Linked DNA regions of Chroococcidiopsis sp. TS-821. The protein of the gene in region 1 interacts with the protein of each later gene in a pairwise test. Links are inferred from orthologs where the notes say so. Each region holds a gene or a part of one and is shown on either strand. Other genes may lie near its edges.

The links.
Region 2: the proteins of secD (region 1) and pheT interact in binary tests that used the Escherichia coli proteins (3 or more experiments, as listed by UniProt). The link is inferred for Chroococcidiopsis sp. TS-821 from one-to-one orthologs.

Annotation. Positions count from the first base shown.
Region 1 is NZ_MVDI01000015.1:71,977-84,510, forward strand. What follows is about bases 5,740-8,638. They hold secD (protein translocase subunit SecD), read left to right. Parts: upstream 5,740-6,430; coding sequence 6,431-7,846; downstream 7,847-8,638. Other genes in these bases: B1A85_RS22465 (alpha-ketoacid dehydrogenase subunit beta), read left to right, coding at 5,740-6,396; secF (protein translocase subunit SecF), read left to right, coding at 7,843-8,638. Also shown: B1A85_RS22445 (DUF3172 domain-containing protein), read right to left, coding at 1-322; B1A85_RS22450 (ABC transporter permease), read left to right, coding at 474-1,292; B1A85_RS22455 (autotransporter domain-containing protein), read left to right, coding at 1,426-3,222; B1A85_RS22460 (succinate dehydrogenase/fumarate reductase flavoprotein subunit), read right to left, coding at 3,390-5,117; more of B1A85_RS22465, read left to right, coding at 5,413-5,739; more of secF, read left to right, coding at 8,639-8,814; B1A85_RS22480 (hypothetical protein), read left to right, coding at 8,831-9,244; B1A85_RS22490 (DUF3891 family protein), read left to right, coding at 9,691-10,419; B1A85_RS22495 (isopenicillin N synthase family oxygenase), read left to right, coding at 10,754-11,686; B1A85_RS22500 (lycopene cyclase domain-containing protein), read right to left, coding at 11,683-12,441. UniProt on the Escherichia coli protein: Part of the Sec protein translocase complex. Interacts with the SecYEG preprotein conducting channel. SecDF uses the proton motive force (PMF) to complete protein translocation after the ATP-dependent function of SecA.
Region 2 is NZ_MVDI01000012.1:96,659-109,391, reverse strand. Bases 3,501-6,598 are described here. They hold pheT (phenylalanine--tRNA ligase subunit beta), read right to left. Parts: upstream 6,225-6,598; coding sequence 3,777-6,224; downstream 3,501-3,776. Other genes in these bases: B1A85_RS21025 (serine/threonine-protein kinase), read left to right, coding at 6,532-6,598; B1A85_RS21035 (YciI family protein), read right to left, coding at 3,501-3,768. Also shown: B1A85_RS21050 (mannose-1-phosphate guanyltransferase), read right to left, coding at 1-1,973; B1A85_RS25725 (hypothetical protein), read right to left, coding at 2,183-2,305; B1A85_RS21045 (hypothetical protein), read left to right, coding at 2,423-2,611; B1A85_RS21040 (cobalt-precorrin-6A reductase), read left to right, coding at 2,617-3,432; more of B1A85_RS21035, read right to left, coding at 3,499-3,500; more of B1A85_RS21025, read left to right, coding at 6,599-8,148; B1A85_RS21020 (surface-adhesin E family protein), read left to right, coding at 8,355-9,104; gephyrin-like molybdotransferase Glp, read right to left, coding at 9,165-10,454; B1A85_RS21010 (RDD family protein), read left to right, coding at 10,756-11,295; rpmG (50S ribosomal protein L33), read left to right, coding at 11,338-11,532; rpsR (30S ribosomal protein S18), read left to right, coding at 11,535-11,750; B1A85_RS20995 (ribonuclease catalytic domain-containing protein), read left to right, coding at 11,886-12,733.

The DNA.
Region 1 (12,534 bases):
TACGTAACACGCATCCAGGGCGTAAACTTGGCTGCGCTACGTAAACGTTAAAAGGGTTGAGCGAGACAAATAAACGCGTGTCCATGACCATTGCGCTAGCACCAAATTGAACGCACAATTGAGGATTAGGGGCACTTTGATCGATAAATTCCCTTGAGGCTACGTTGGAAGGACTGAGTGTTGTTGTAGAACTGAACGCAATGCCAATGCCAATTCCTAAAATAAAAACCCCTGCTAAGACAAACATTGAGGTTAAGTTAAATGCTGTCGATACAAAGCCAGGAGATTTAGTTTCAGGAGTTTTAGTATATTTACGTTTCATCTTTGCTCGGTTATGCCAGTAACTAATATAGTATGACGATCTTATTCTTGGAATAGTTTAGGGCAAGCGAGGTGCTTGTACTAGGTGCGCGAGATGCACTGTTTTTACATTAGATGTACATTAATTAACACAACTTTTTGTTTCAACAACAGTGAATTCTCAAAGCTCACTACAACTTGGTAAAACGAATCAGTCTTTTCAATGGCGATCGCTCATTGCAGATAGCCTCACGGTGTTTTGGGGTGATTGGTTGAAGTTGCGCGTACGCATTGCCCAAATAGCAGCCTCTGGGTTAGTGTCACCACTGATTTATATTTTAGCTTTCGGACTAGGTTTGGGTAGCTCCTTACCGCAGCCAGCGATTGGAAATAGTTATTTAGAGTTTATTTTGCCAGGAATGGTGGCATTGTCGTCAATGACGATTAGTTTTGGCGGTACGACGTTTTCTATTTGTGGCGATCGCTTGTTTACCAAAACGTTTGAAGAAATGCTGCTTGTTCCGGTTCATCCACTGGCGTTGCATATCGGTAAAATGCTGGCAGGCATTGTCCGCGGATTGATGACATCCGGTTCGGTGATTCTTATCGCTATTTTATTTACTGGAAGAATTTGGAGTTTTCTTAACCCGTTGTTTTTGCTGTTGCTGGTACTCAATTGTGCCGTCTTTGCGGGGCTAGGAGTTCTTGTCGGCTTAAATGTGCGATCGCTTGAAAGTGTCGGTTTATATAATAATTTCTTAATTATTCCGATGTCTTTTTTAGGCGCAACCTTTTTCGATCCTGCTACCTTACCCGCCGCCTTAAAAGCGATCGTTTATCTTTTACCTCTGACATATACAAGTACAGGATTACGCGCCGCTGCTTACTTACCGCTGTCGCAGTTTCCTTGGTATAGCATTCCCATTTTACTGGGGTGCGCGATCGCATTGTCGATGTTAGGAGCATATCAGTTTGCGCATCAACAAGATTAAGTTTTCTCGGTAATAAGTAACGGGTAATTGAAAATAAAAATCAGTCTTAAAGCTAAGAAAGTTGTCGAGAAATGTTGACGTAGGAATCTTTATGCTATGGAGTTAGTCAGGTGTGAGGTTGTCATGAATAACTATGAAAAAAATTGTGGCAGTCGCATTGTTTGTCTTTGCGATGTTGCCGTTAAAGGTATCTGCACAAAATTATTCAGAATTTTATATCTTTGGCGATAGCTTAGTTGATGATGGTAACTTATTTCAACTCACAGGTGGACTCATTCCACCAAATCCGCCATATTTTAACGGGCGATTTTCTAATGGTCTTGTTTTTGTCGAAATTTTAGGAACTGAGTTAGGAATTCCAACTGAGGCAACAAATAACTATGCATTTGGTGGAACAACATCAGGAAACGTCAACGCACTCAATTTATTAGTCGGTACGCAACTACCATCGTTACCTGCACAGCTAAATCTCTTTCTTACTACTGCCGGAACTTCTAGCACAGATGCGTTATACGTGTTGTGGACAGGCGCAAATGATTATATCATTTTGCCACCAGAGCTACGGACAATTGATACCCAAACGGTAGTCAACAATCTTTCTAATACATTAACAACGCTCATCGATGCTGGGGCGCGTAATTTAATTGTGCCTAACTTACCTGATTTGGGTAATACACCCCAAGAACGTGTTTTACCCACTGCAACAGCACTCACAGCGTTAACTAATAGCCATAATGCTAATTTAAGGACTGCGCTGCAAGGATTAGCTGCAAGTCGCGATGTTAATATTATTCCACTCGATGTCAATGCGCTATTGGGTGAGGTCACGGCTGATCCGCTAACGTATGGCTTGACAAATGTCACCGATCGCTGTCTTGGCAACCCAAACTGTACTAACCCTGACGAATTTTTATTCTGGGATGGAATTCATCCTTCAGCACAAAGTCATCGCATTATTAGTGAATACGCGACAGCAGTCATTACTGCACCGCAAGCAATTATTCCCCAAGCTGATATTGCTTTAAATATTGCCAAAAGGTACGTACAGCATATCGATGCCCGTTTATCAGCGCTGCGTGGAGTTCAAACTTTGACGGAAGGGCGATTGGGTGTATTCCTAAATGGCAATGTCAACTTTGGCGATCGCGATTCAACAAATAACGAAGTTGGCTACGACTTTATCAACACGAATATCACGGCAGGTGTAGACTACCGCGTTACCAATAATCTGGCGCTTGGTGTTGCCTTAGGTTATGTCAACAACGACACTGATTTAAGTAACAACTTGGGCGATATCAACGTTGATGGCTATGCTGTTTCAGTTTATAGCAACTTTGTGCAAAATAACTTTTATACCGACGCAGTTCTCAGCTACGGTAATAATAACTTTAATATCGCGCGCCGAACGAACTTTTATAACCGTACTGCTACGGCGGATACAAATGGCAATCAATTTTCAGCAGATCTAAATAGCGGTTACGCGATCCGTTCAGGAAATGTTGCCTATGGACCAACGCTTGGTTTGAGATACGATCGCATTCATATTGACGGCTACACCGAAAATAATGCTGGTAGCTTGAATCTACGGGTTGATGACCAAAGTGCTGAATCATTTGTGCTAAGTGTTGGCGCGCAAGCAGCCGTTGCTTTTAATACTGATGTTGGTACAGTTATTCCGCATCTTCGTGCTAGTTACGAACGCGAATTAGCAGAGAATAATCGAGAAATTGTAACGGAACTTATTACTCAGCCAGGAATTCCGCTGCGCACCCGTGTAGGCGATCGCGATCGCGATTACGTCAAATTGGGCATTGGCGCACAGATAGTTTTTTCGGAAAATGCTTTAGGTTTGATTGATTACGAAACTACAATTGGGCGCGAGAATTTTAACAATCAGGTCATTAAAGGAGAACTTCGCTATCAATTTTGATGTAGATCGTAGATGATGTTATCTCTGATTAAATCACCTTTATTCGTGGTTAGTTACTAGCTACTATTCACACTTCACCATTTTTCTCATCACTAATCAACCTAATTTCAAACTTGGTAACTGGTCATAGGAGCAGATTCTATCACCAATTACCCATTACCGATCGATTAATACTTTCTTTCTTGTGGTTCAAACATCGTAATTGTTACTGGGCGATATTGTAGGTCAATTCCCGCAGGAGAATAATAAGCCATCGTGTGTTTGAGAAAATCAGTATCATTGCGATTCGAGAAATCTTCGCGGTAATGCGCACCCCGACTTTCTTGGCGATTCAATGCTGAGGCGAGAATGACTTGTCCGACAACAAATAAACTTTGAAGTTCCAATGCTTCAATAATTTCTGTATTCCAACACGTGCTTTTATCGTCTAAATAAATATCTGGATATTGTTGTTGCAATTGTTGGATTTGTTGTAAACCTTCTTGCATAATTTCTGCGGTACGAAAGACGCCACAGTGCTGCGTCATGCAGTCTTGAAACGCGGTACGCACTTGGTTAATGCGGTACTTTCCTGGTTGTTCGAGTAAGGCTTGTAGACGACGCTGGGCTTCTGTAATGTAACGTTGTTCGTCGATTGCAGGTAACTTGCGATTTTGCACGTACTGCGCGATCGCCGCCCCTGTTCTCCGCCCATAAACAACGCATTCTAGAAGTGAATTGCTTCCCAGACGATTTGCGCCATGCACCGAGACGCACGCACATTCACCCGCCGCGAAGAAACCCTCCACTAAATTGTCACCACTACTGCGGACTTGTCCATCGGTATTTACCGGAATTCCTCCCATCGAATAATGCACCGTCGGGCGTACCGGAATCGGTTGATGTACGGCGTCAATTCCCACTAAGCGGTGGGCTTCTTCCCAACAAAAGGGAACGCGACTCATGATTTTTTCTTGTCCCATATGACGCAAATCGAGATAGACAAATGGTCCTCCTGCACTACCATCAGGATGAATACCGCGTCCTGCCCGAATTTCAAGAGCGATCGCGCGCGACGTGATATCGCGTGGTGCTAATTCCATTCGACTTGGGGCATAATTTGCCATAAAGCGATCGCCTTCGCTATTAATCAAATACGCACCTTCACCGCGCACAGCTTCCGAAATCAAAACGCCGACTGGATACAAACCTGTGGGGTGAAATTGCACAAACTCCATATCTTCCAACGGTAGCCCCACCATTGCGGTCATTGCTAAACCATCACCTGTGGAAGCGTAATCATTCGAGGTGGTGTTATAAACGCGACCATAGCCACCCGTTGCAAACATCACTGCTTTAGCGCGGACAACCTCTAAATGTCCATCGCGAATGTTGTATGTCACAATACCTTTAGCTTGACCATCTTCTAAGATCAAGCGCAGGACGTACCACTCATCGTAAATCTGGACGCCATACCGTCGTAAATTATTGACGAGTTCGTGTAGAATCGCATGACCAGTTTTATCGGCTGCGTAGCAAGTGCGGTTATGCGAGTGTCCCCCAAACGCACGTTGCGCAATCCGCCCATCAGGTAAGCGTGAAAATAACACCCCCATGTGTTCCAGATCGATCACCACATCAGGCGCTTCCCGCGCTAGCAATTCCACGGCATCTTGATCGGCTAAATAGTCGGAACCTTTGACGGTGTCAAACGCATGGGCTTCCCACGTATCGCTAGTATCGACATTTTTGAGCGTAGCCGCGATTCCTCCTTGCGCGGCGACAGAGTGCGATCGAATGGGGTGCGTTTTAGCAACAACCGCAATATCGAGTTTTGGATCGGTGCGCGCAATTTCCACAGCCGCGCGACATCCAGCTAATCCACCACCAACAATAACAACGTCGTGTTCGAGCATGATTTAATATAAAATTTTTGCTTTTAATTTAGCTCATAAATCTATTGTGGTTTGAAATCTGTAAAGCCTAGCGCCTGAATTCGCGGCATAAAAACGCAGTACACCTGCGCGAACTAAAGCTTTAGAAACTAGTGAAGACAGGTTTTGTTTATGTAACAGCGGTTTCAACCGCGCCTTTTGTTAGTTGCCAAAACATCAAAGAAGTTCCCCTGACTCCTGACCTCCAACCGCTGACCCCTCTTAAAAAGGGTTAATATTATAGACTAACCGATTAATACTCAACCACCTTGCGTTCATGGCAGAAACTCTCTTTTTTAATGCGCTGCGTGCCGCCATTGATGAAGAAATGGCACGCGATGCCACTGTATTTGTTCTCGGTGAAGACGTGGGACACTACGGCGGTTCGTACAAAGTTACCAAAGACCTTTATAAAAAGTACGGCGAACTGCGACTACTCGATACGCCCATTGCCGAAAATAGCTTTACCGGACTTGCTGTAGGTGCGGCAATGACGGGGTTGCGCCCGATTGTTGAAGGCATGAACATGGGGTTTCTACTGCTTGCCTTTAACCAAATTGCGAATAATGCTGGAATGCTGCGCTACACTTCAGGCGGTAACTTCAAAATTCCAATGGTGATTCGCGGTCCTGGTGGCGTGGGTAGGCAACTCGGTGCTGAACACTCGCAAAGGCTAGAAGCTTATTTTCAGGCAGTTCCAGGGCTAAAAATTGTCGCTTGTTCGACTCCTTATAACGCGAAAGGACTACTCAAGTCAGCGATTCGTGACGAAAATCCAGTACTATTTTTTGAACACGTCCTGCTGTACAACTTAAAAGAAGATTTACCCGAAACCGAATATTTGTTGCCTTTGGATAAAGCCGAAGTTGTCCGCCAAGGCAAGGACGTGACAATCTTGACGTACTCGCGAATGCGGCATCACGTTATGCAAGCGGTCAAAACGTTAGAAAAGAATGGCTTTGACCCTGAGGTAATCGATTTAATTTCGCTTAAACCTCTCGATTTTGAGACGATTGGCGAGTCGATTCGCAAAACGCATCGTGTCATTATTGTGGAAGAGTGTATGCGTACTGGCGGAATTGGGGCTGAACTCATTGCCTCGATTAACGATCGCCTTTTCGATGAACTCGATGCACCCGTGCTGCGCTTGTCTTCACAAGATATTCCGACACCTTACAATGGAACATTAGAACGAATGACAATTGTGCAGCCTGAGCAAATTATCGAAGCAGTCGAGAAAATGGTGGCGTTGCGCGTTTAGAACGCATTTACATTGTTGCAGGCGGGTTTAGGGTATGCAAAGACAGCGATCGCTATTGGCTTTGATCGTCGTTTTGGTAATCGCTGCGATCGTGGCGATCGCCAGAATTCCGATTTCCTTGGGGTTAGACCTCCAAGGTGGTTCGCAGTTAACAATTCAAGTGCAACCAACAGCAGAAATTCCCCAAATTACTGACCGCGAACTAGAAGCCGTTCAGAGGGTTATTGAAAATCGAATTAATGGTTTGGGTGTTTCGGAACCTGTTGTGCAAACGGTCGGGCAAGACCAAATTCTTGTCCAACTGCCTGGGGTCAGCGATCCAGAGCAAGCTGAGCGCGTGCTTGGCGGTACCGCACAGTTAGAGTTTCGCATGCAACGACCAGGTACTGAAGCCCAATTATTTGCCGAACAGCAAGTGAGACTAGCACTGCTAGCAAAACAGCAAGAGTTAAGAACCACAGGTAACACCGCAGAAATTCAGCAAAATCAGGAAGCGATTGACCGTAGCAATGCAGCGATCGCGCAGTTATTTGAAAGCACGAATCCTCCGCTGACAGGTAGAAACCTAGAAGATGCGTTTGGTCAACCCACGCAGGTTCCCAACAACTGGGAAGTCGGGATTCGCTTCGATTCAGCTGGTGCTGAACTTTTTGCCCAACTAACGCGTGACCTTGCAGGAACAGGACGCAGTATCGGTATATTTCTGGATAACGAACTAATTAGCGCTCCTACAGTAGGTCCTGAATTTGCGCAAACCGGAATCACCGGAGGATCAGCTGTAATTACAGGACGCTTTACCGCCCAAGAAGCCAACGATCTCGCGATTCAATTACGCGGTGGTGCGTTACCTGTTCCTGTTGAAATTGTCGAGAATCGGACTGTAGGTGCCACTTTGGGACGAGACAGTATTCAACGCAGTATCTACGCAGGTATCGGTGGTTTGATTTTAGTGTTGATCTTCATGGTCATTTACTATCGCCTTCCTGGTTTAATTGCCGATCTATCGCTCGTTGTCTATGCATTACTCACCTGGGCAAGTTTTGCATTACTTGGTGTTACGTTGACACTGCCTGGAATTGCGGGTTTTATTCTGAGTATTGGTATGGCAGTTGACGCTAACGTTCTGATTTTTGAGCGAACGCGCGAAGAACTCCGCGCTGGTAAGTCGCTGTATCGTTCGGTTGAATCAGGATTTTACCGCGCTTTTTCCAGTATTTTAGATAGCAACGTAACAACCTGGATTGCTTGCGCGGCATTGTTCTGGTTAGGAGCAGGTTTAGTACGTGGTTTTGCTTTAACTTTGGCACTTGGTATTGCAGTGAGTATGTTTACAGCAATAACTTGTAGTCGGACGCTGATGTTTATCGCCATTAGCTTGCCTTCATTGCGTAAACCAGAATTATATTGCCCAAACCTGCCAGCAGTTCGGAGGGCAGAGGTGACACGATGAAACTGAGTATTAATCAATCGCGAAAACTATGGTGGGCAATTTCTATCGCTGCAATTCTTGCTGGGTTAGTGGCAATGCTGATTTCTTGGCAGCAAATCGGCGCGCCATTGCGTCCTAGTTTAGATTTTATTGGCGGTACGCGATTACAACTCGAACGCGATTGTAGTCAACCGAATAATTGCGCTCAACCGATAGATATTACTGCGGTGCGCGAAGTTCTCGCCGCGCAAGGACTTGCTAACAGCAGCATTCAGATTTTGGGGCAAGAACAACAAGGAATCTCGATTCGCACGAGTACCTTAAATGTCGAGCAACGGACGCAGTTGCAAGATGCATTGAGTCAACAAATTGGTGCGTTCGATCCGCAATTGACGCAGATCGACACTGTAGGTCCCACAATTGGTCGTCAGTTGTTAACTTCGGGTCTGTTGGCGTTAATCGTTGCATTTGTCGGCATTATCATCTACATTAGTCTGCGGTTTCAGTTGGATTTTGCCATATTTGGAATTATCGCGCTTCTACATGATGTCTTTATAACAGCAGGCGTTTTTGCCATTTTGGGCTTGGTGTGGGGCGTTGAAGTAGACAGTTTATTTATTGTTGCTTTACTCACAATCACGGGTTTTTCGGTTAACGATACTGTGGTAATCTATGACCGAATTCGGGAAATATTAAAAACAACTCCTGATCGTCCGATTAGTGATATTGTCGATGATGCTGTCAATCAAACGCTCACCAGATCGATTAATACGACATTAACAACGTTACTAGCGTTGTTTTCTATCTTTCTCTTTGGTGGAGAAACATTAAAAAACTTTGCTTTAGCATTGATTATTGGCTTCATTTGCGGTGCTTACTCCAGCATCTTCATCGCGAGTACTCTCCTTGCATGGTGGCGCGAACGTAGCGGTCAACGTTTGGCAACACAAAGTGTATCTACGATTAGCTCCCCGCCAAAAGATCCTTAAAAATCATACCCTCACTATGGCTCAACCCGATCGGTCACGCTATTACAATCAATCTGAAATTTATCGCGATACAACTTTTAAACAGCAAGTTGAGAAGCTACATCAGCTAACTGTCTGCGGTAGATGGTTGTTTGTAGGTATATTGTGGCTAACGGTTGGGTCGTTGAGCTTGTGGGGGCTACGTGGGGAAATTGCTTTGTGGCGACAGTATTTCACTTGGGTAGCAGTGCGCTACGGCTTGTATTACAACCCAATACCAACTTTGGGCTTAGCAATCTGTATTGGAATGACTTTAGGTGTCTTGCTTTGGCAAAGTCGTAATATCCTCTTAGGGATACCCGCGCAGGAAAAGCGCCGTCTAGAACAACAAGTAAATCGCATCCGTCAACAAGGTGCAAGTCATCCGCTATGGAAGTGGGTTTGTCGGTAGTTTAAACTTTAAGCGGGCAGCGAGAATCGAACTCGCATCAATAGCTTGGAAGGCTATGGTTTTACCACTAAACTATGCCCGCAGCAGAATGTTGCTTAACTAGAATAACACATATTGCTAACTGAACGCAAGGGAGTTCCGATGCTCTCAATTTGGTGCAGCATCTCTACAATTTCCTGAAAGAGGTCGTGACCCACCATACTATAAAGGTGCTTAAACTCAGCAGAGCCGACAAAAAAAGTTGTAAGTCGGTGTCTACCATGCTCATTTTCTCTCATTATTTCATCCCTATCACACTACTACTTCACAATCCAACTTTTCTGCGACCAACTGTCTCACTGCTTGACTCTCCTTGCAGGATAGGAAGAATATAACCTGTGGGCTAGTATCCTTAACGCCGTACTTAATGCTAAAAATGAGAACTGTTGCGTGTATTGGAAATATATATGATCGTTAACCCTACTCGTGATGGATGGGAAATTATCTATCATCGCGCCCATGCGCTGCTTGCAGCCCAAATTGCCGGACAATGGCAAAGAAAAAATACTCCTATTCGTTTATATGAGACGATCGCGGCGATTTCGCACCACGATGACTTAGAAAAAGAGTGGGAGGAAAAGTGTCTCACGCCTGCTGGCGCACCCATGGACTTTACGCTCGACCCAGAAACATCCTTTGATGAGTTACGCAAGCATCTAGAGGGAGCGTTGTATCGCGGACGTTGGGTAGCATTACTTAATTCAATGCATATGAGTCGCTTGCAAGAAGGTAAACGTTCTGAATCCGCTGAGGCTGCTAGCTTTTTAGAAGAACAGTTGCAGAATCAACAGCGGTGGTGCAAGGAATTAGGTATTTCTCAAAAAGAAGCAGATGAAGCTTATGCATTTATGCAATGGTGCGATCGCTTGTCATTGATTCTTTGTCAGCGAGAACTCCCTGCTGATAATCGCGCTTTAGAAATTAGCAAAGCACACGACGGGCAACGCTACGATATCATGCAAGTTGATGAAGGCTTCGTGACAGTCACGCCGTGGTGTTTTGAAGATAAGCGCTTTACAGTAAATGTGGAAGCAACCGAGCTCGATCAAGTCAAGTTTGATGACAACGCTAGTTTAGTCAAAGCCTTAAAATCTGCGCCGCGCAAGATTGTCGAGTGGACGTTTGTCAAATCATAAGAACTTTGAAATAGTTCTATTTTTGTCAAGCTAAATGCGTTCTAGACATATACCTTACTAATATTTAGCTACAATCTTTATATCAAAGTGGTAGATAGCAAGAGAACTTGGCATAGTAGTTCTAATAGTTTCTCTTGCTACTTTTTTAGTATCTTGCATTTCTTTAATATTGACCAAAAGTACAATACTGCTTGCGTCAGCTACAGAACAAATAAGACATCGCGTCCATACCAAACCCTTATTTCTTTCCTCTGCGCTACGCCACTTTCACGAAAGTGACTCTGTGTGGTTCGTTACTTATCTTCTACAATCACAACAAGAATAAACTGCTGAAATGCAAATTCCAGTCATTGATTTTCAGCCATTTACCACAAGCGATTCAGCAACACGACAAGCAGTAGCACAACAAGTTTATCAAGCTGGTCGCGAAATTGGATTTATGTATCTCAAAAATCCAGGGATACCTCCACAACTAATTGAAGCCCTATTTACGCAATCGCAGTCTTTTTTCAATCTTCCTCTAGAAGTCAAGCAGCAGTTAGCTTGGAGTGACAAGGTGAGTAATCGCGGTTATGTGGGAATTGAAAGAGAGCGGCTCGATCCTGATAAACCTGGAGATCTCAAAGAAGCATTTAACGTTGGAAAAGAAGATAGTAGCTACGACGCTGCTGCTGCAATGAGAATTAATAAGTGGCTACCTGAGTACAAAGGTTTTCGACATGATGTCCTGGCTTTTTGGGATGCTTGTTGCGAAGTTGCAGCAAGCGTTTTACAAGCATTTGCGATCGCCCTACAAGTGCCAGAAGACTTTTTTACCACAAAACACGACCAACAAAATCATACATTGCGACTACTGCATTATCCACCCATCGAGCAATCGCCAAAACCAGGACAAGTCCGCGCTGGGGTGCATTCTGATTATGGTAGCATTACACTCCTATTTCAGGATCGGGTAGGAGGATTAGAAGTCCAAACGCGGAGTGGGGAATGGATTTTAGCGCCCGCGATTCCTAATACAGTGGTTGTCAATACGGGAGATTTGATGCAGCGGTGGACAAATCATGTTTTCTGTTCTACCAAGCATCGCGTCATGATTCCAACAGATGAACGGATAAAGCGATCGCGCTATTCTATTGCCTTTTTCTGTCATCCCAACCACGATGCAGTAATTGCGTGTCTTCCTGGTTGTAGTCGAGAAAATCCCGCGATTTATCCACCTGTATCCGCTGGAGAGTATTTACTTAGTCGCCTGCAAGCAACTTATTAGGTACGCGCTTGATGAGAATCAACAGACGCGATCGCCTCAAGTTTTGGCAGTTTTAACAACAGCAACAATAACAATCCTTGCACTACCATCATGTTAGTGACAAGAAAGAAAGTCGCCTCTTCGATCGGCAATCCAAACAACTGTATTCCTGTTGTATACATTTCAGAAATTTGCCAAATTCCATCACCAATTGCAATTCGGTCTATTACCCATAAATACAGTGTGGGTACAACCGTCGCAATTAACCAGATGCGTTGCATTGCTTGCAGTATTGCTGCACCTATGACCCACTGCAATGTTAATACGGGCGCAGCCCAAGCAAGAATAAGTCCCAAATATACCGTTGAGGGCGATCGCAGCATCAAAATTCCAGTAATACATAACGATACCCCAACGACCATTAACAGCACGCGCAACAAGGGGGAAGCCGTCTGTTGAGTTGAATCGGGTTGACGCGCTAGCAGCCAATAAAGCCAGAGTCCTGTCAGAATACATTGCAGGATGAAAAATAAATATTCTTCAATCGGTACATAGCCGATTGTACCTAAGACGCGATCGCTGCCATATCCCCACACTTTCCGCCAAACTAAATAGTTGTCCCAAGGCGTTGTATAGATAAAAGCGACAATGGCAATTAAAGGTAATCCTAACCACGCCCTAAGCCCGCCAACACCTGCAAGAGGTTGTGGCTGTATCCATGCGAGAAACAAAATGGGAGGAAGCACAAACAATAAATGAAAGACAAAATAGCTCATAACTCCGGCTTGATTTTATAAAATGCAAGTAGCGCTTGCTAATCAAATAGTATGTACCATTGATCGAGTTAAGCTGTCACTATCTCTGGTGTT
Region 2 (12,733 bases), on another replicon or contig:
ACAACAACAGTTCCGCGTGGATGTGCAGTCAGAATCATATTCACCATAAGGGCGGTCAACATTTCACCGCGAATCGGCGTTCCCAACTTATCAACCAAAATGAGCTGTTCTCCATTGGCAGATACCTGAACGCCAAAAGTCGCTCGCAATGCTTCGACAACATGACCTAGCTGCTGTAAGAGTGCTTCTTTCTCGACTGAAGACACCGCTGTTTGCTTCAAACTGGCATTTAACACGACGGCGTCGCAACCAAATTTTGCTAAAAGTTGCGGCAAAACCGCACCCGATACGGCATATGTATAATCAATGACAACTTTCGAGTTACTATGGCGAATGGCTTCTACGTTTAAATTTTTCTCAAAAGCACTACAGTAAGTGTCGATCATCTGAATCGGATAGACAACATTACCAATCTCGTGAATTTGCACGCGCCGGAGGTCTTCTTTAAAGTACGCGCCTTCGATTTTCTTTTCGAGTGCTTTTGAGATGTTGACGCCTTTGTTATCAATAAACTCAATCAACAGGTAATCGGGTCGATCTGGGTGCAATCGTACGTGAATTCCGCCAGCAACGCCCAAAGTTGGTGCAACAGTCCGCGCCATCGGAATTGCGGTTGCATCCAAGTTCTGAATATTGACACCCACAGACATTAAACCCGCAATCAGCGATCGCGTCACCATTCGGGAAATGCTGCGTTGGTCGCGCGATATCATCACTTGCGAACCAGGTTTCAATGTCGAGCCGTAAGCTGCGCCTAACTTCACGGCAAATTCGGGCGTGATATCAATATTAGCTAACCCAGTCACTCCACGCTGACCAAATAAATTGCGCTGTGCAGTTTGTCCCCAAATTAAATTTATGTTTAATGTTGCGCCTGATTCAATTTGTTTACTTGGCCAAACACGAACGTTAGGACTAATTTGTGCTTCTTCTCCAACTGTAGAAAGCGAACCAACCACAGCACCTTCTAATACTTGCGCGCGGCGGTCTACACGTGTTCCGCGACCAATCACACACGCTCGCAATTCTGCATCTTCGCCAATAATTGCACCATTCCAGATGATTGGTCGTTTTAAGTCAGCGTCCGCCCCAATCGTCACGTTGTCCCCAATTACCGTTCCAGCATCAATTCGCACTCGCGGTCCAATGCGGCAATTGTGACCAATCAACACTGGAGGACAAATTTCAACGCTCGGATCGATATAAGTATTCTGTCCTTGCCAAATCCCTGGCTTTGTTTCGGGGTACGCAAAGTCAAGTTTTACCTTGCCAAACAAGCCATCATACTGACTTTCGCGGTATGCATCAAGATGCCCAACATCACACCAGTAACCTTGTGCAATGTAGCCGTACATCGGCTCGCCTTTTTCTAGCAACAACGGAAACAAATCTTTGGAAAAGTCAGATTCTTGATTAGCTGGTAAATACTCTAAAACTGAGGGTTCCAAAATGTATATACCAGTGTTAACCGTATCAGAAAAGATCTCGCTTGTTGATGGCTTTTCTAGAAATCTCCGAATTCGATAGTCTTCGTCGGTAATCACGACTCCAAACTCAATCGGATTGGGAACGCGAGTAAGAACTAAGGTTGCTTTGGCTTGTTTGCGTTTGTGAAACTCAATTGCCGCGGTGAGGTCAAAATCTGTAACGCTATCACCACTAATGACTAAAAATGTTTCATTGAGAAATTCCGCGATATTCTTCACGCAGCCTGCGGTACCCAGGGGTTGATCTTCTTCAACGGCATAGATCATTTGTACGCCAAAGTCACTGCCATCTTGAAAATAATCGCGAATGACCTCTGGTAAATAATGCAGCGTGGCAATTATCTCAGTAATTTGATGTCGTTTGAGAAGATTAATAATATGTTCCGCAATTGGTCTGTTTAAAATAGGTACCATCGGTTTAGGAAGGTCACAAGTCAGCGGTCTTAACCGCGTTCCAGACCCTCCAGCCATCAGCACTGCACGCATAATTCCTCCTTAGGTGATTTGCCCTCATCACTGACATCGAGTCAATGAATCTGGCAAAAAGCAAGTCTTGTTATAGTTTCCTACGTATCTTGAAACTTAAGGTACTTCCACAGGATACATCCGTTAAGCGTAAACTTCATTAAGCATATATGTCAGTGTAGAGACGTACAACTATGCGCCTATCGAGAACAAGTAAATGTTGCTGCTGGCTATGATTCATGGATCTGTGCATGGTAGTTCGTCGGGCGCTGAACAACATATTGACAAAAAGCTGATTTAATGTATGGCGAGTCACCGCGCTTTTGAGCTACAACTAACTCAACGCTACTCATGGCGATCGCTCTAACGATTTCTCTTGGCTAATTTACACTAAGAGATAGTGGGAGAGGAACTTTAGCTCAAAATACCAATTTTTACTTTACGATCCTTTGTACAGGTGGTTTAAGGCAATGAACTGGATTGTTTTTGGCTTGATTGTTGTGTATGCAATAGGTGCTTGGAAATTCTGGAATGGATTTCATCGCACTACGTTTTCGCGTAGTTTTTCCAATCGCTTGTCTTTGTCATTATTATGGCCTGCATTGTTAATCTCGAATAAGTCTTATCGACAAAACTTCCGCAAAGCACTAAAAGGCTAACTGCGTTGCCTATTCCTCCCGCTATTGAGCCGCTTCCATCTGGTACTGTGTGTGGTAAGTTGTGGTTGATTGGCGGAACCCAAGAAAGTGTTGCGATCGCTGCGGCAATTGCACAGGCAGATATCTGCTGTATTATCTCTGTTACAACTCCTTCAGCGCAATCGCTTTACCATCCTGCACCGTGTTTAACAGTGTGGGTAGGGCGTTTAACGCGCGCTCAGATCCCTAATTTTATCAAACAACACCAAATTGCAGCAATTGTGGATGCTTCACATCCTTATGCTGTCGAAGTTTCGCAAAATGCGATCGCGGCGGCGCAACACTTGCAAGTCCCTTACTTACGCTATGAACGCCCCATCTTATCATCTAATAATGTAGATGGCAAAGCCGAACATTTCGATAGCTTTGAAGCTCTATTATCCACAAACCGCTTGCAAAACAAACGCGTCTTATTAACTGTAGGTTACAGACCGCTACACCTATTTCAAGCTTGGCACGATCGCGCCACATTATTTGCGAGAATTCTGCCTTCAGCGATCGCCATTGAAGCAGCAACACAAGCAGGTTTTACCCCAGATCGCTTAATCTGTCTGCGTCCTCCAATCTCTGCTGAATTAGAACTCGCGCTTTGGCGTCAGTGGCAAATTCAACTTGCGATTACCAAAGCCTCAGGAAAACCAGGGGGTGAAGAGACAAAACGCCTTGTCGCCACTCAACTTGGTATTCCCTTAATTACAATCAGTAGACCAACCGTTAATTATCCGCAGCAAACCAGCGATTTATCTGTTGCACTCGATTTTTGTCGTCAGTATCTCAACTAAAGCCCGTTCTCATCATTTAGGGAAGTCGTTTTAGTCTTGCTATAACTAAATTGCTAATTGCTCTCATTAAAAAGCTTGAATCCACTCTTTAATAAAGTATTCTGTCCAAACGCCATTTTTCCAATAAGGATCGGCTTCAACAAGTTGACGAACTGTTGCTTCATCTTCAGCTTCGTAGATGCCAAAAACCTTGGTTAAATCCTTCGTTGGACCAATTGTAATCAATACACCTGACTCTTTTTGCGCAGCTAGCCCGTCGAGATGAGCTTGTCGATGAGGAGCGCGTTTTTCTAGCACATCCTCGCAATAACTTCCCCACATTACGTACTTAGGCATACACAAGTTCAACTTCGCAGATTCACGCCAAATTTTTCTACCAAAGATTCTCGCACTTTTTGGTGTACGGGTTCGATGTCCTCATCTGTCAAAGTGCGATTTGGGGCGCGATACACTAAACGAAACGCTAAACTTCTTTGTCCTTGGGGGACGCGTTCGCCACGATATTCATCGAACAATTCAACAGATTCGAGCAATTCTCCCGCCGCCAGTGCGATCGCGCGTTCTATTTCCGCAACAGAGATTTCGAGATGCGCAAAAAATGCAATATCTCTGGGTGACGCTGGGTAAGTAGAATACGAACGGAATTTTGGTACTAAAACTTCGTCGCGATCCCAGTAATCTAGAATCACATCTAAATCGAGTTGAAAGACGTAAACAGCATCTGGTAAGCCTTTTTCTTGGCGTAATTGCGGATGGATTTGTCCAAAATTACCCAAATGATTTCCCTGCAACCATAACGACGCTGTACGACCTGGATGCAAGCGCGAATCTTGGTGGCTCGGTTGGTATTCTACTTTTAGCCCCAAGCGTTGAAAAACACTTTCTAAAACGCCTTTAGCTTCAAACCAGGTTAGCGGACGCTCTTTTCCACCCGATATCCACTTTCCTTGAGTTGGATCGCCGCCTAAAATACCGCCAATAGCCTCAGCTTCGAGTAATCCGTCTTCTTCTTGCCAGAAAATGCGCCCGATTTCAAAACCATTGAGGCTACCATTCCCCTGCTCTAGATTGTATTGAAAAGCATCGATTAAACCAGAAATCAAATCAGTCCGTAGCGCTGAATACTCCACAAAAATTGGGTTAGTAAGGACGATTTGTCGCTCTTGTCCTGGTTTGACGAGCGAGTAATGCATTAATTCAGTTAGCCCAGCGGCGCGGAAAGCTTCGCGGATTTGGCGCGTCAGTTGCTGTTCTAAGGAAAGATAGCCAGGTTCTGTTTTATCAGGTAAAGTATCGCAAAAGCGATCGTAGCCATACAGTCGCGCAATTTCTTCAATTAAGTCAATTTCACGCTCTAGGTCGCGATGACGATACGGTGGAACAGTGACAGTCAAAACTCTTTGTTGTTCGGATGATGGTTTTACCTGACATCCAAGGGCGGTAAGAATTTGCTGAATAGTTTCGGGTTGGAGTTCGCCAGTCGTGTCTTCTAAGTCAATTGGTCCTAAAACTTGGTTAACGCGATCGAGCCGTAATTCAATCGAACGTGATGTTGTGCCAATATCAGGTCTTGCGTCAGCAAATTCTTGTTGCACGGGAACGCCACCTGCTAGTTCCTGAATCAGCATTATGGCTCGACGACAGGCTAATTCTAATTCAGCCGCGTTGATTCCCCGCTCATATCTTGCGGAAGCTTCAGTACGTAAACCTTGACTGCGCGCCGATCGCCGAATCGCGACAGGATCGAACAGGGCGGCTTCTAAAACGAGATTTTGCGTACCCTCATGCACTTCGGTGGCTTCGCCGCCCATAACTCCCGCTAAGGCTACTGGTTCGTCGCGTGCGGTAATTAGTAAAGCTTGACTGGAAAGCGCGCGCATTTGACCATCGAGCGTTTTGAGCGTTTCCCCTGAGCGCGCGAATCGAACGCCAATGGTTAAATCTGCTTGAGCACCACTGACGGCTAAAAGGCGATCGCGGTCAAACGCATGAAGTGGTTGACCCCATTCGAGTAAAATATAGTTTGTAATATCAACAACGTTGTTGATCGGGCGAGTTCCAGCAGCTTGCAATCTTTGTTGTAACCATGCAGGTGAAGGAGCAATTTTGACTGACTCAATCACTGTACCAATATACGCAGGGCAAGCTTGTGGCTGCGATATTTTGAGCGTTAAATTCTTCTTGCCATCAGGAATAGAAATTTCTGGAGCTTCTGGTAACCGCACTGTTTTTCCCGTAATTGCAGCAACTTCGCGCGCGACACCTACCATGCTTAATGCATCAGCACGATTGGCAGTTGCTGTCAAGTCTAAAATGACATCATCTAAACCGAGCAACGGGCGCACGTCACTGCCTAATTCGAGTTCCTGCTCAAAAATATGAATTCCTGCGGATTCTTTAGCAAGTCCTAACTCAGCTAAAGAGCAAATCATGCCTTCCGAACGTACTCCGCGTAGTTTTGCGGCTTTGATTTTGACGTCAATTTTGGGCAGGTAAGTACCTACTGTGGCGACGGGTACATATATTCCCGCACGGACATTCGGCGCACCACAGACAATATTTAATGGTTCTGGGGAAGCCGTTCCGACATCGACTTTAGTAACGCTGAGTTTATCCGCATTTGGATGGCGATCGCACTCTAGCACTTTTCCCACAACCACACCTTCCGCCCATAGACGGCGATCTTCAATTTCTTCTACTTCAAACCCTGCCATTGTCAACGTTTCTGCCAATTCTTCAGGAGAAAGCGTCAACTCAACAAGTTCTTGTAGCCAATTTAGAGAAATACGCATGGAGTGTGATTGCTTAGACCTCAGCTAGACTATCTTATCAAAAGCAGGGGTCAAAGGTCAGAACTAGGCAATGCTTAGCCTGTAATCGGATTTTGCAGTAATAACTCTCTGTCTTTATAACATTCTCATCCCATCGTAGTTGGTGGTTTTGAGGGATGAGTCATAGAGAAAACTTTATTCTTCCCCTGCTCCTGTGCACCTCTCATTTTCCGTATAAATCACGTGGCTATGAGACATATTTCTTTAAATAATTGAAGCAGGGTGCGATCGCTCCCAGTGTTACCTGAAACAGCGAGTAAACGCTCATATGAGCTACTGCCTAAATCCCAACTGTTCCAATCCGCAAAACTCCAGTTCTCGTCAGACCTGTGCAGCTTGTGGCGCTCCATTATTATTACGCGATCGCTACCGCGCGCTGCAAGCACTAGCACAAGGTGGTTTCGGTGCAACGTTTTTAGCCCAGGATGTTACTTTACCTGGCGAACCCAAATGCGTTATCAAGCAGCTACGACCTTCGGCTACATCGTCAGAAGCTTTAGACATGGCACGAAAACTTTTTGCCCGGGAAGCTAAAACTTTGGGTAAAATAGGCAGTCATCCACAAGTTCCCAGACTACTTGACTACTTTGAAGATAGCGAACAATTCTATTTGGTTCAAGAGTACATTAATGGTTTAACGCTGCAACAAGAAGTCAAACGCTCTGGTCCGTTTAGCGAAACTGGGGTAAAACAATTTTTGAGTGAAATTCTGCCAACGCTGCAATATCTCCATAGCCAACAGGTCATTCACCGAGACATCAAACCCGCGAATATTATTCGCCGTCATGAGGACTGTAAACTCGTTTTGATCGATTTTGGTGCAGTGAAAGACCAAGTGAGTCAAACAACGAGTATGTCAGAAAATACAGCATTAACAGCTTTTGCGGTGGGAACTCCAGGTTTCGCGCCGCCTGAACAACTCGCGATGCGTCCTGTCTACGCAAGTGACATTTACGCTCTTGGGGTGACTTGCATCTATCTTCTCACAGGAAAATCTCCCAAGGATCTCGACTATAATTCCTCAACGGGAGAAATGGTGTGGCAAAACAAAGTACAGATTAGCGATCGCTTTCGCAAAGTCTTACAAAAAATGGTAGAAGGTTCGGTGCGACATCGCTACCAATCACCTAATGAGGTTCTCACCGCACTCGAACTCGAACCCTACATGGATAGCTTAGCGAATAGCATGGCGGCGCAGCCTTCAGCGGTACGTAAACCCAAATTACCCCGCAAGGTGAAGCAAGCGACACCGACAACAACCCCAGTAGCGACTACAACAAGTGCTTACACAGGAAGTAGCGCTGCGCAATCGCGGGCACAACTGGCTGCGGCTATTCGTGCCAGAAGAGCCAATTTGACTGAAGCATCGAATACATCAATACAGTCTCCACTACCATCAGTTGCGCTGACTTCTGCACCTTCAACAGTTGGAGCCAAGCCTAAATCACCACCAAGAAAGCTCGATGCGAATAATTTAGTCTTATCTTATATCAAAGGTAGAAGAGATTTTGCTTCTTACGATCTCAGTTTACTTGACCTACAGCGAGTAGATTTATCGGAAGTTAACTTTCGCGCAGCAAAATTAGACCGCACAAATTTTTTTAAATGTATTTTGTCAGGTAATGACTTTAGCCACGCTAGCCTCAAGCGTACTAATTTTAGAGAAGCGATCTTAACAAAAGCGTACTTTCATTCTGCCGATCTAGAAGGAGCCGATTTTCGCGGTGCTAACTTAAGCTACGCTGACTTCAGCGAAGCTCATTTAAAAAATGTGAATTTGTGTGGTGCTAACCTTACTGGGGCAAAAGTTTCGGACGAGCAACTAGCACAAGCTAAAGTAAATTGGATGACCGTACGCCCTAATGGTAAGCGCGGTTGGTTTTAGCAATAAATATCAAAAATATATAGTACTTAAATTCACAAAAAATTCATCATTATTAGCTTAGAAAGAGTCATCCTTTAACACTTATTTTACATAAGTGAAATATATTTAGTACAGAACTAAGGCATGTAGTTTTAAATAATTCAAGCGCAACAATTTACAGAAATAGTTTCTTAAGTTTCTATCTTTGAAAAGAGAGAAGCAAATTTATGTTGAAAAAGTTTATAGTAGCTACGGCTTCTCTGGTAGCAATATTTTACACAAATTCTGCTTCAGCAAGGCAATGGATAGTGCTAAATTCTGAACCTTATCTTGCCGTGGATGTTGATAGCATTAAAGGAACAGGAGATACTAGAACTTTTTGGAGCAAGTTAATTTATACTCAAGTTTCCAACTCTAGCTCGTCTATTTCATTCAGCCGACCAAGAACTCAATCTGTAATGTCATTAACTTATGTTGATTGTGCAAGCAACAAAATAGGTGTATTAAGACAGGTTGAATACGATTCAAAAGGTAATGTATTAAGTGATGATGACTTCAGTCATCTCAAAGTACCACGTAGTTTACGTTCGCCTGTACCTGACAGTCTTGGTGAAGCAGAATTACTTTATGTTTGCAGTTTAAGAACGGCTAATGGTGGAAGACAAACTGTAAGTAGTTCTCGCACCAGTAATAGAGCAGCTGTCACTAGTAGAAACGTCTCATTTCCTCGTAAAAGCTGTGGAGATCCATTCCAGAGCCAAGGAACATATTGGCCAGTATTTATAGATGGAGGTAATCTCCGTCAAATTCGAACTCATCTATGTAATGATGCATTTTCGATTGTGAGAGAACGGGGTATTAAATCAGTTCAAGTAGCATCTTTTACGTCTTATGAACGCGCGTTGTCTTTCGCGCAACAAGTAGGCGGAACAGTAGGTGCAGCAACACGCTACGTGAATGGGCGGGTTGTCAATTAGTTGATTATACCTTTTGCTAAAAGCGAGCAGTTGCATTGGATACAACTGCTTGACATAATCTTAATCTTGCTTACTGTGCTTTAGCGGAATTATAGGCGTGCCGACTTGTAACACGCGGACTGTTTCGCCTTTGGCGATCGCCGATTGACCGACGGGAATAACGGCGAGACCGTTGGTTTGTGCTAAGTTAATTAAGTTGCCTGAACTGTGGCTGCCTTCAGCTAAATGAAACTCGTAGGCACAATCGATGAGGTGGAGTTGTCCCCAAAGATAAGTTTCGCGCTGACCGTCAGATTTTAAATCGTGCTGCGATCGCGCTTGCACAAACATCGGTCCCCAACTGTGGGCAAGTCCGGAAAGCTTGCGTAAAGCAGGCTGGACAAACCGCCAAAAGCTGACTAAAGCAGAAACCGGATTACCAGGCAAACCAAAATACAATACGGGTTTATGTTTAGTCGCTGCCGATGCAGAAAATGTCGCGAATGTCAAGGGTTTCCCTGGCTTAACAGCAACAGCACGAATATGAATCGTCGCGCCTAACTCGGCAAGAATTTGTTCGACGAAGTCGTAGTCACCAACCGAAACACCACCAGAGGATAAGACAACATCAGCAGTAGCGATCGCCTGTGAAATTGCGCGGCGCAAAACATGAGGTTTGTCAGGAAAAATGCCCAAGTGCAATGGTTCTGCACCAGTTTGCGCGACGAGCGCGGCTAAAGCATACTGATTAGAATCAACGATTTGACCGAGTTGTAAAGGCTGATCGGGGGTAATTAATTCGTCACCCGTCGAAAGAATTGCGACGCGCGGGCGGCGATAAACTTTGATTTGGGTACACTGTGCTGCTGCTAATACTGCAAGTTCTGGGGGTTGGAGCGCAATTCCTGGCAACAACAGGGGCGTTCCTGCTTGATAATACGATGCTCCTTGACGGACAAAAGCTTTTTCTTCGGGTGGTGCTGCCAAAATCATGACGCGATTGCCTTCCTGGCGCGCGTGTTCTTGCATGACGACGGTATCTGCGCCCGATGGCATCACCCCACCTGTAAAAATGCGTGCGGCTTGTCCTGGCTTGATCTCGCGTTTTGGTGCTTGTCCTGCACGGATTTCTTCGACAATTTCTAAAGCAACGGGTTGCTCTGCATGACTATTTTTGACGTCTTCGTAACGCACCGCATAACCATCCATTGCCGAATTATCCCAATGCGGAAAATCCAACTGACTCACAACTGGTGCTGCCAGGATGCGGTCAATTGCTGTTAAAAGTGTTACAACCTCACCATGCCGCTTTCCATCTAGGGGTTGCACCAAATCTAAAATCATTGCCTCTGCTTGGCTTGCTGGCAGCATACAAGTTAACTCTGAATTCTGTATTCTTAGCTTAGTAACAGCACTTGGCTGTTAGCAATTAGCGGTTAGCGATAATCCTCAAATTAAGGATGTCAATATCATATGCAAGCTTAGGCATCGTTATTCACGTACTAATTGCTTTTTTGGTAAGTAAATATTTGCTGTAGGTTCAGCATTGCTTTACTTATCATAGTTATATAATTAAATGCTCTTGGTTTAAAGTAAAATTGAACAATTCAATGGCTACAATGCGACGGCTATCAGCATAGGATATGAAAGTAGCCAGTCACAATTTTTTGCTATGAAGACTTCGCCAGACTATACCCGCTTTCCTCGGGTGCAAATGGGAAGACGCGCTGTAGCTTTTGCAATCGATTTTTTAGGCGTTTGGCTACTAAGCTCTTTATTGGGCGGACGCGATCGCTTTTCTTGGGCGCAGGCTATTGTGTTTTTATTAGCATGGTACGGTACGCGGGTTTTTGTTGTGGCTCGAAATCACGGACAAAGTCTTGGGCGCTGGGCGTTGGACATGAAGGTACTCGATGTAGAGTTGGGTAAAGTTCCAAGTTTACAAGCCTTAGTGCTCCGCGAAAGTATTGTGGGATTGGGTGCGATGCTTGCCGCGATCGCCTTTAATAATTTCTTCACGAGTGCCGGTAATATATTACTACTGCTACCGTTAGCAATCGACTGCGGTATGGCGTTTGTCGATAACACGCGATCGCTCGCCGGACATGACCGAGTTGCCCGTACAATTGTTGCTAGTTCGCTGCGCGGCTATTCACTCGACATCAAAATGAAACGTTTTCTTGCCCAAGCTTGGCAGCGTATTCTAAAATAATAGATTGTGTTTAATTTTGTTTAAACTTGAGTAAGTGTCAATATGGCTAAGAATAAGGGTGTCCGGATTACTGTGACACTAGAATGCACAGAATGTCGCACTAACCCAGACAAGCGATCGCCTGGAGTTTCGCGCTATACCACAATGAAAAACCGTCGCAACACAACTGCAAGATTAGAACTGAAGAAGTTTTGCCCAAACTGCAACCGCCACACCGTTCACAAGGAAATTAAGTAAAAATGAGTTACTTTCGTCGTCGTTTGTCACCGATTAAACCGCAAGATCCCATTGACTACAAAGATATCGAATTGCTGCGCAAGTTTATTACCGAACGCGGTAAAATTTTGCCACGCCGCATTACAGGATTAACTGCTAAGCAACAACGCGATCTCACAGTAGCAATCAAGCGGGCGCGTATCTTAGCAATGCTGCCTTTTATTAATCAAGAGGGATAAATAGGAGCATCAGCTGAAGGCAAAGCGCAGCGTTGGGGCGAGGAGCGAGAACTTCAGTTGTCTTTTAGTAACTTGCCCTAAACCCCGCTTGTAAAACTTGATTGAACATAAACTTAACTGCTGAGTGCGCTGGTAGTGGAAAAGGGAACGCTAGTCGAATTTAGGGTACAAGGCGATCGCCGACTTGGAGTTGTCGATCGTCCTGATGGCAAATCACGCTGGATTGCTGTAGACGAACGCGGCTCAACGCATAGTCTAGCGCCGCGACAAATTACCTATCAAGTTTCCGGTCAAACCTTCCAACCAGGAGAAATTCCCCAGTTTTTGGCAGAAGTACAGACATACCTCGATCCTGCAAGCTTAGAAGTCGCCTGGGAATTGCTTGTAGAAAGCGGTGAAACCGTCAATCCTGCACAAATGGCGACACTGTTATTCGCTGAACAAAATCCGCCACAGTGTTATGCTGCCCACTGCTTGCTTTCAGATGATAAGCTCTACTTTAAGCAAAAGGGCGACAGCTACGAACCACGAAGCGCAGCGCAAGTCGCTGAACGAAAACACCAAATCGAAGTCGAAGTCAACCGCCAACGCGAACAACAAGAATTTCTCGCACGCGTTGCGCAAGCGATCAAAGGTGAAACAGTGGAATGGAGTCGCCAAGATCGCCAACGCATCGAGATGTTAGAAAAGTATGCGACACTACTAGCAGAAGGCGTGCGTTCCGGGGTAACTCCAGACTCGCTAGCGCGTACTTATGCCCCACCAGCTTCTGTGGTAGAAACCATGAATACTTTGGGACGTGCCGCTACGCCGCAAGCAGCTTTTCAGCTACTCGTAGATTTGGGGATCTGGAGTGTTCACGAAAATTTATTTCTAAGGCGCAGCCAAATTGCGGTTCAGTTCCCTACCAAGGTGTTAGAAGTGGCTCAACAGCGTATGGATTCTCCACCACCTGATGTCGATCAGCGCCTCGATTTAACTCA